2 regions of the Streptosporangium sp. NPDC001681 genome follow, and region 1 is predicted to be linked to the other one. Evidence: riboswitches for the same ligand, from Rfam matches in the RefSeq annotation. Region 1 holds a riboswitch; the other holds the start of a gene.
What was found. A riboswitch is a leader RNA that binds a small molecule or an ion and turns the genes downstream of it on or off. The one in region 1 is predicted to bind glycine.

Region 1 (4,516 bases):
CACTTCGCACCGGTGCACGTATCTTCGCGAGTGAGGATGTGGTACGGGAGGCAGGGGTGATCATCCCTGACGACCAGGAGGACGAGGTGGAGAAGTTCAGGGAGTTCCTTGACACGATCACGCCCGAGGACTTCGGCCGCGCGGGGTAGGAATTTCGGTGCATTTACGCTTCACGACGCGCCGGGTGGGGTCGTTGACTGGACTTGGCCCCAGTCCTACGGTGCAAGTGAAACCTGCGGTCGTGCGTAAACCCCCAGATCAGGCCGTGGGATGAGAGAAAGCCGGAGGTCCGCGTGGCGGTCAGCAGCGGCGAGGGTAGAAACGCCGACCAGGATGACCCGGAACGGCGCCAGTCGGCACGTCAGCGCGCGGGTGAAGAGGGTCTGCTGTTCGACGGGCAACCGGTGAAAGTGCCCGCCGACATCGGCTACAGGGGGCCGACGGCCTGTTCGGCGGCAGGAATCACCTACCGGCAACTCGACTACTGGGCACGCACCGGCCTGGTCGAGCCCACCGTGAGAGCCGCCCACGGCTCCGGCTCCCAGCGGCTGTACGGCTTCCGTGACATTCTGGTCCTCAAGGTTGTCAAGCGCCTTCTCGACACCGGTGTCTCCCTCCAGCAGATCCGCATCGCCGTGCAGCACCTGCGGGAGCGGGGCGTCAACGACCTGGCCCAGATCACTCTGATGAGCGACGGGGTGAGCGTCTACGAGTGCACCTCGCCGGACGAGGTCATCGACCTGCTCCAGGGGGGCCAGGGAGTCTTCGGTATCGCGCTGGGACGGGTGTGGCAGGAGGTGGAGGGCTCTCTCGCGGATCTTCCCGGCGAACGCGCGGAGTCGGGCGGGGGCCCTTTAGGCGATCATCAGGCCGATGAGTTGGCCCGTCGTCGCAGAGCACGACGAACCGGGTAAACTCGGACTCGCCATTGACCCTGTGCGGGAGAGACCCCGACCGCGATCGGGGCGCCGAAGGAGCAACCTCCCCGGAATCTCTCAGGCACCCTGTACCGCACGGACGAGGCAACTCTGGAAAGCAGACGTGCCCGCCAGGTGCGTCTCACCGACGGTGCAAGCCTCCCGGCAAGGGCAGGTGAAGCTCTCAGGTAGCGACCACGTCGTGATGACAGAGGGGGAGAACCGGCATATGCCCGCGCCCAGCACCGGTCTCCACCCCGCCCGAGAGGCTTCTCATGACCGATCTGTCATCGCTCAGCGAACTCGCCCCTCCGCCGTTCGCGACCCGTCACATCGGGCCCGACGACGCCGACCAGACCCGCATGCTGGAGGCGGTCGGGTTCGCCTCCGTCGCCGACCTGGTCGCGGTGGCCGTGCCCGAGGCGATCCGCTCCTTCGCCCGGCTGGGTCTGCCCCCGGCGGCAGGGGAGTCCGAGGCCCTCGCCGAGCTGCGGGTCCTCGCCGGGCGTAACACCGTGCTCACCTCGATGATCGGCCTGGGCTACCACGACACGATCACCCCGGGTGTCATCCGCCGCAACCTCCTGGAGAACCCGGGCTGGTACACCGCGTACACGCCCTACCAGCCGGAGATCTCCCAGGGCCGGCTGGAGGCCCTGATCAACTTCCAGACCGTCGTCTCCGACCTGACCGCCCTCGACGTCGCGGGGGCCTCCCTGCTGGACGAGGCCACCGCCGCGGCCGAGGCGATGACCCTGGCCCGCCGCGCGGGCCGCACCTCGTCGAAGGTGTTCGTGGTCGACGCCGACGCGCTGCCGCAGACCAAGGCGGTGTTGCGCACCCGTGCCGAGCCGCTCGGCATCGAGCTGGTCGAGAGCGACTTCACCGGAGGGCTCCCCGACTGCTTCGGCGTGCTCGTGCAGTACCCCGGCGCCAGCGGCAGGATTCGCGACTTCCGCGCCATCGCCGACGCCGCCCACGCGTGCGGTGCCCAGGTGGTCGCCGCCGCCGACCTGCTCGCCCTCACCCTCCTGGCCGCGCCGGGCGAGCTCGGCGCCGACATCGCGGTCGGCTCCTCGCAGCGCTTCGGCGTCCCCCTCGGCTTCGGCGGTCCGCACGCCGCCTACATGGCGGTCCGTGACGGCCTCCAGCGCCAGCTGCCCGGCCGCCTGGTCGGCGTCTCCCAGGATGTCGAGGGACGTCCCGCCTACCGGCTCGCGCTCCAGACCCGCGAGCAGCACATCCGCCGGGAGAAGGCCACCAGCAACATCTGCACCGCGCAGGTGCTGCTCGCCGTGATCGCCGGCATGTACGCCGTCTACCACGGCCCCGAGGGCCTGCGCAGGATCGGCCGCCGCATCCACCGGCACGCCGTCGTGCTCGCCGAGGGGCTGCGCCAGGGCGGCGTCGAGGTGGTCCACGACACCTTCTTCGACACCGTGCTCGCCCGCGTGCCCGGGCGTGCCGCCGGAGTCGTCGCCGCGGCCCGGGAGAACGGCGTCAACCTGCGCCTGGTCGACGCCGACCATGTGGGCGTCACCTGCGACGAGAGGACCGAGGTTCTCCATCTGGAGCAGGTCCTGGCCGCCTTCGAGGTCAGCGGCACCGTGCTGGCCGACCTGGACGCCGCCGCGCACGACGCGCTGCCCGGCGCGCTGGCGCGGGTCGGCGACTACCTCACCCACCCGGTCTTCCACAGCCACCGCTCCGAGACGGCCATGCTGCGCTACCTGCGCAGGCTCCAGGACAAGGACGTCGCGCTGGACCGGTCGATGATCCCGCTGGGCTCCTGCACCATGAAGCTCAACGCGACCACCGAGATGGAGCCGATCACCTGGCCGGAGTTCGCCGGGCTGCACCCGTACGCGCCGGAGGACCAGGCGGCGGGCTACGCCGAGCTGATCGGGGAGCTGGAGCGCTGGCTGGCCGAGGTCACCGGTTATGACGCCGTGTCGATCCAGCCGAACGCCGGCTCCCAGGGCGAGTTCGCCGGCCTCCTGGCGATCCGCGCCTACCACACGGCGCGTGGCGAGTCGGATCGTGACGTCTGCCTGATCCCCTCGTCCGCGCACGGTACCAACGCCGCCAGCGCCGTGATGGCCGGCATGCGCGTCGCCGTGGTCGCCTGCGACGACAACGGCAACGTGGACCTCGACGACCTCGTCGCGAAGATCGAAAAGCACCGCGACCGGCTTGCCGCGATCATGGTGACCTACCCGTCCACGCACGGCGTGTACGAGGAGACGATCGTCGATGTCTGCGAGCTGGTGCACGAGGCCGGCGGGCAGGTCTACGTCGACGGTGCCAACCTCAACGCGCTGGTCGGCCTGGCCAGGCCGGGCGAGTTCGGGGCGGACGTCTCCCACCTCAACCTGCACAAGACCTTCTGCATCCCGCACGGTGGCGGCGGCCCCGGTGTCGGCCCGGTCGCGGTCCGCGCCCACCTGGCCGACTACCTGCCCGGTCACCCGCTGCGCGGCGGCTCGGCGGTCGGCCCGGTCTCGGCCGCCCCGTACGGCTCCGCGGGCATCCTGCCCATCTCCTGGGCCTACATCCGGATGATGGGTGCCGACGGGCTGAAGGCGGCCACCGAGCAGGCCATCCTGTCGGCCAACTACCTGGCCCGCAGGCTCGATCCCCACTACCCGGTTCTCTACACCGGCCGCGGCGGCCTCGTCGCCCACGAGTGCATCATCGATCTGCGCCAGATCACCAAGGAGACCGGGGTGACGGTCGACGACGTGGCCAAGCGCCTCGTCGACTACGGTTTCCACGCGCCGACCATGTCCTTCCCGGTGGCCGGCACGCTGATGATCGAGCCGACCGAGAGCGAGGACCTGGCCGAGCTCGACCGGTTCTGCGAGGCCATGATCGCGATTCGCGGTGAGATCGAGAAGGTCGCCTCCGGCGCCTACGACAGGGTCGACAACCCGCTGCGCAACGCCCCGCACACGGCCGGCAGCCTCGTCGCCGACGAGTGGGAGCACCCTTACACCCGCACCGAGGCGGCCTACCCGCTGCCCTCGCTGCGCGAGGGCAAGTACTGGTCGCCGGTCCGCCGCATCGACCAGGCCTACGGAGACCGCAACCTGGTGTGCTCCTGCCCTCCCCTGGAGGCGTACGAAGACTGATCCTCACCGCGGCCCGCGTCTCGCGAGAACCACGTATCCGTAGGGAATGCGGGAGGACGGACGGCGCCCCGAGTCGTTAGGCTCGGGGCGTCTCCGTATCCGGGAAGGACCCTGCATGCCTGAGGTGGACACCCGTCCCTTGGACACCGCGCGAAGACTGGCCGAGTCCGGCGACCTCGACGGCGCCGCCGTGATCTTCGCGGAGCTGGCCGCCGACCCCGGCGAGCCCGATCGGGCACAGGCGGCGGTGGGCCTCGCCGTGGTGCTCCAGGAGCGCGGAGACGTGCCGGGCTCCCGCGCGGCCGCGCGCACCGCACTGGCGACGGGGCACCCGGAGTTCGCCGCCCAGGCCGCCTGCCTGCTCGCGGGGAGCTTCGAAAGGGAGGGGATGGCCGACCAGGCCCGCGCCGCCTGGCAGGCCGCGCTGGGCGTCGGCCACCCCGCCTACGTCCCGTCGGCGCACATGGC
Region 2 (4,516 bases), on a different contig from region 1:
CGGCGATGGCCTTGATCGAGGCGACGGCGTTGCGCTCGATGCACGGGATCTGCACCAGGCCGCCGATCGGGTCGCAGGTCAGCCCCAGGTTGTGCTCGATGCCGATCTCGGCGGCGTTCTCGACCTGCTCGGGGGTGCCGCCCATCACCTCGGTGAGCCCGGCGGCGGCCATCGAGCAGGCGGAGCCGACCTCACCCTGGCAGCCCACCTCGGCCCCGGAGATGGAGGCGTTCTCCTTGAACAGCACGCCGATCGCCCCCGCGGTCAGCAGGAAGCGGATCACCCCCTCGTCATCGGATTCGCGGACGAAGCGGTCGTAGTAGGTGAGCACGGCGGGGATGATGCCCGCGGCGCCGTTGGTGGGCGCGGTGACGATCCGGCCGCCGGCGGCGTTCTCCTCGTTGACCGCGAGGGCGAACAGCGAGACCCAGTCCATCGTCTGCAGCGAGTCCTTCTCTCCCGGCTCGCTCCGCAGCTGCCGGTGGAGCTGGTGGGCGCGGCGGCGGACCTTCAGGCCGCCGGGCAGCACGCCCTCCTTGCCGATGCCCCGCCGCACGCACTCGCTCATGACCTGCCACAGGACGAGCAGCTGGGCGCGGATCTCGGCCTCGGTGCGGCCGAACGCCCGCTCGTTCTCCAGCATCAGCCCGGAGATCGACAGCCCGGTCTCCGCGCACTGGGCGAGCAGCTCCGCGGCCGTGGTGAAGGGGTGCGGCAGGACCGTGTCGTCGGGTTTGATCCGGTCGGCGCCGGTGGCGTTCTCGTCGACGACGAAGCCGCCGCCCACCGAGTAGTAGACCTTCTCGCGCAGCGTCTCGCCGGACTCCGACAGGGCGGTGAAGCGCATGCCGTTGGGGTGGTGGGGGAGCGAGATCTTGCGTTCGAAGACGAGGTCCTCGCCGATGACGAAGGGGATCTCGTGGGAGCCGTACAGGCGGACGGTGCCCGAGGCGCGCATGGCGGCCAGCCGCTCGTCGACCGTGTCGACGTCGACCAGCTCGGGTTTCTCGCCCGACAGGCCGAGCAGCACCGCCTTGTCGCTGCCGTGGCCCTTGCCGGTCAGCCCGAGCGAGCCGTACAGGATGGCGCTCACCCGCGCGGTCTTCTCCAGCAGCCCGTCCCGGTGCAGGCCCCGGGCGAACTTGTGGGCGGCGGCCATCGGGCCGCCGGTGTGCGAGCTGGACGGGCCGATTCCGATCTTGAAGAGATCGAAGACACTGATCGTCATCTGAATCCTTCCAGCGTGGACGGTCACGCGCGCCCGGGGACGCGCGTGACCGCGACGCGAGGCGTCGAACTTATGACTCACCCGAGGTGAGCGCGGTGTACTCCTCCGGCGACAGCAGGTCGTCGGCGGAGCCCTCAAGACGTACCCGGAACAGCCAGCCGTCGCCGTAGGAGTCGCTGTTGACCAGCGAGGGGTCGTCCACGACCGCCTGGTTGACCTCCACGACCTCGCCGGTGACCGGTGCGAAGATGTCACTCACCGACTTGGTCGACTCGACCTCGCCGACGGCGTCACCGGTGGCGATCGACGCGCCGACCTCGGGTACCTGCACGTAGACCACGTCGCCCAGCGCCTCGGCGGCGTAGGCGGTGATGCCCACGGTGAGGGTCAGGCCGTCGTCGACGCCGCCGATCCACTCGTGTTCCTTGGTGTAGTGCAGGTCCTCGGGAATGCTGCTCATTTTTTCCTCCTGTAGAAAGGCAGTTCGACGACCTCGACCGGCTCGCGGCTGCCCCGGATGTCGACGGCCAGCCCCGACGACAGGCCGCTGTCCACGTAGGCCATGGCGATGGGCCTGCCCAGTGTCTGGGAGGGCGCCCCGCTGGTGACCTCCCCGGCGACCGTGCCGTCATCGGCGACCACCACCGGATACCCGTGCCGGGGCACCCTGCGGCCGCTCGCGACCAGGCCGACCAGACGACGGGCCGGCGGGACGTCCCTGAGCGGTTCGAGGGCGGCCCGGCCGACGAAGTCGCCCGGCTTGTCAAACCTCACCACACGGCCGAGCCCGGCGTCGAACGGAGTGAGGTCCGCGGAGAGTTCGTTGCCGTAGAGCGGCATGCCCGCCTCCAGGCGGAGGGTGTCGCGCGCGGACAGGCCGGCGGGGACCAGCCCGTGCGGCGCGCCCGCCTCGGTGAGGGCGGTCCAGAGGGATTCCGCCGCCGAGGCCGCGACGAACAGCTCGAAGCCGTCCTCGCCGGTGTATCCGGTGCGGGCGACGAGGACCTCGTGTCCGGCCACCACTGCGGGCAGGCCCGCGTAGTACCCGAGCCCGTCCAGGTCGGCGTCGGTGAGAGTGCTCAGGATCTCCACCGAGCGCGGCCCCTGGACGGCGACCAGCGCGTACTCCTCGGAGCGGTCCCGCACCGCGGCGTCGAAGTCCTTGGCGCGCTCGGTCAGCTCGGCGGCCACCCGGGGGTAGTTGGAGGCGTTGGCGACGACCATGAACTCTTCGGGGGCCAGCCGGTAGACGATCAGGTCGTCCAGCACGCCGCCCCCGGCGTCGACGATCATCGTGTAGCGGGCGCGGCCGGGCGCCAACGCGGAGAGGTGGCCGACCAGCGCGTAGTCGAGTGCCTCGGCGGCCTGCGGGCCGGTCACGAAGATCTCACCCATGTGGGAGAGGTCGAACAGGCCGGCCGCCTGGCGGACCGCGTTGTGCTCGGCGGACTCGCTGCCGTAGCGGAGCGGCATCAGCCAGCCCGCGAAGTCGGTCAGCGTCGCGCCGAGGGACTCGTGCACGCCGCACAGCGGCGTAGGTCGGGACATGTTCGCACCTCAGACAAGGGACAGATGAGATCATCCTCCCCCTCTGTCATTGGTGCCTGAGAGTTTCATCCGGGTTTTACCGGACTTTCACCTTCGGCGAGGTCGTGGGACCTGCTTTCCAGAGGCACCTACCCGCACGGTCCTTTGCCTTGAGAGGTTCGCGGGGAGGGCTTGCTCCTTCAGGGGTCCTGGCCTGGATGTCAGGACACTCTCCCGCGCGGGGTTCATCGGTGTCGCAGGCCAGCCTAACCGCCCGCACCGGCCGAGCGAAATCCCCTCGCGCCTGCCGGCCGGGATCAGGCCCCCTCGCCCAGTGCCCGGAGATCATCGCCCTCGGGCCTTACGGTGTGCACGTCCGCGCCGGCGGTGGCCATCGCCGCCAGGCGCTCCTCGGCGCCGTCGACGATCTGCAGGTCGGCTCTGCTGTGCGCGATGGCCGCGTCGATGAGCAGGGACACCAGAGGGTCGTCCTGTTCGCGGCGCAGGCGTGTCAGCGCCGCCAGGTCCGAGAGGTAGGCCTGGCGCTGAGCGGACACGAACGAGCCGAGCGCGTCCGTGCCCAGCCGGGTGGCCGCGAGCAGCTTGAGGAACAGTTCGTCCCGGAACCCCGACGAGCGGACCCAGGGAGCGCCCGCCCACTCCCGCAGCTCACCGGCGCCGCTCTCGGTCAGCCGGTACAGCGTCTTGTCCGGGCGGTCGCTCTGGGTCACGTGGCTGCGGGTCACGTGGCCGTCCCTGACCAGCCGGTCCAGGATCTGGTACAGGTGCCCGATGTTGAGGCCGCCCCACTGGGGGCCGACCGCCGCCTCGAACCGGGCCTTGAGTTCGTAGCCGTGGCTGGGCCCGTCGGCCAGCAGGGTGAGCACGGCATGGCTAAGTGGCATGATTCCTACATTGTCACAAGATAGGAACTTCACGGACCCTCGTACATTGTGACAATGTATCGGTCATGAGCGTTGAAGTCAGCCTGCGAGGCGTCAGCCGCATCCACGGCTCCACCAGGGCACTCGACGAGGTCGGCCTGGAGGTCGAGGCAGGTCAGGCGGTCGCGTTCACCGGGCCCTCGGGAGCGGGCAAGTCCACGCTCCTCCATCTTGTCGGTGCGATGGATCTCCCCGACGGGGGCGAGATCCACGTCGGAGGGAAGCGCGTCGACGATCTCGGGCGCCGGGGTCTCGACCGGCACCGGCGCGCGGTGGGCTTCGTCTTCCAGCGCTTCCACCTGCTCCCGGCGCTGAGCCTGCTGGACAACGTGCTCGCCCCCGTGCTGCCGCGCAGGGTGGGCTTCGACCGTCGGGCCCGCGCCAGGGAACTGCTGGCCGCGGTCGGGCTGGCCGACCGGGAACGGGCGCTGCCCGGCGAGCTCTCCGGCGGGCAGCAGCAGCGGGTGGCGATCGCCCGGGCGCTGATCGCCCATCCGCCTCTGCTCCTGGCGGACGAGCCCACCGGCAACCTCGACAGCGTCACCGGCCAGGAGATCGTGGACCTGCTGTTCTCCCTGCGGGAGGAGTACGGCATGACCATGCTGGTCGCCACCCACAACCCCGAGGTGGCGGCGGCGTGCGATCGGGTGGTTCGGATGCGTGACGGCCGGATCACCGGCGACGACCGGGTGACGCCCGCCCAGGACGTGCTCGGCCGGATCGGGCGGCTCGGATGACCCGCCTGGTCTGGGCCCAGCTTCGCCACCGGCTCGTCCGGGCACTGGTGCTCCTGCTCGGCATCGTGGTCGCGGCCACC

Region 2: it holds a riboswitch for glycine, as region 1 does, so the genes downstream of both, gcvT (glycine cleavage system aminomethyltransferase GcvT) here and gcvP (aminomethyl-transferring glycine dehydrogenase) in region 1, are expected to answer to the same signal.

The regions. Positions count from the first base shown of each region.
Region 1 covers NZ_JBEOZN010000069.1:30,093-34,608, forward strand. The annotation lists gene ABT130_RS27965 (bifunctional nuclease family protein) at 1-149, shown strand, start outside; gene ABT130_RS27970 (MerR family transcriptional regulator) at 294-914, shown strand; glycine riboswitch at 930-1,022, shown strand; gene gcvP (aminomethyl-transferring glycine dehydrogenase) at 1,193-4,048, shown strand; gene ABT130_RS27980 (tetratricopeptide repeat protein) at 4,164-4,516, shown strand, end outside.
Region 2 covers NZ_JBEOZN010000081.1:28,012-32,527, forward strand. The annotation lists gene ABT130_RS30675 (L-serine ammonia-lyase) at 1-1,228, opposite strand, end outside; gene gcvH (glycine cleavage system protein GcvH) at 1,299-1,688, opposite strand; gene gcvT (glycine cleavage system aminomethyltransferase GcvT) at 1,685-2,776, opposite strand; glycine riboswitch at 2,817-2,901, opposite strand; glycine riboswitch at 2,904-3,002, opposite strand; gene ABT130_RS30690 (PadR family transcriptional regulator) at 3,073-3,660, opposite strand; gene ABT130_RS30695 (ABC transporter ATP-binding protein) at 3,726-4,436, shown strand; gene ABT130_RS30700 (FtsX-like permease family protein) at 4,433-4,516, shown strand, end outside.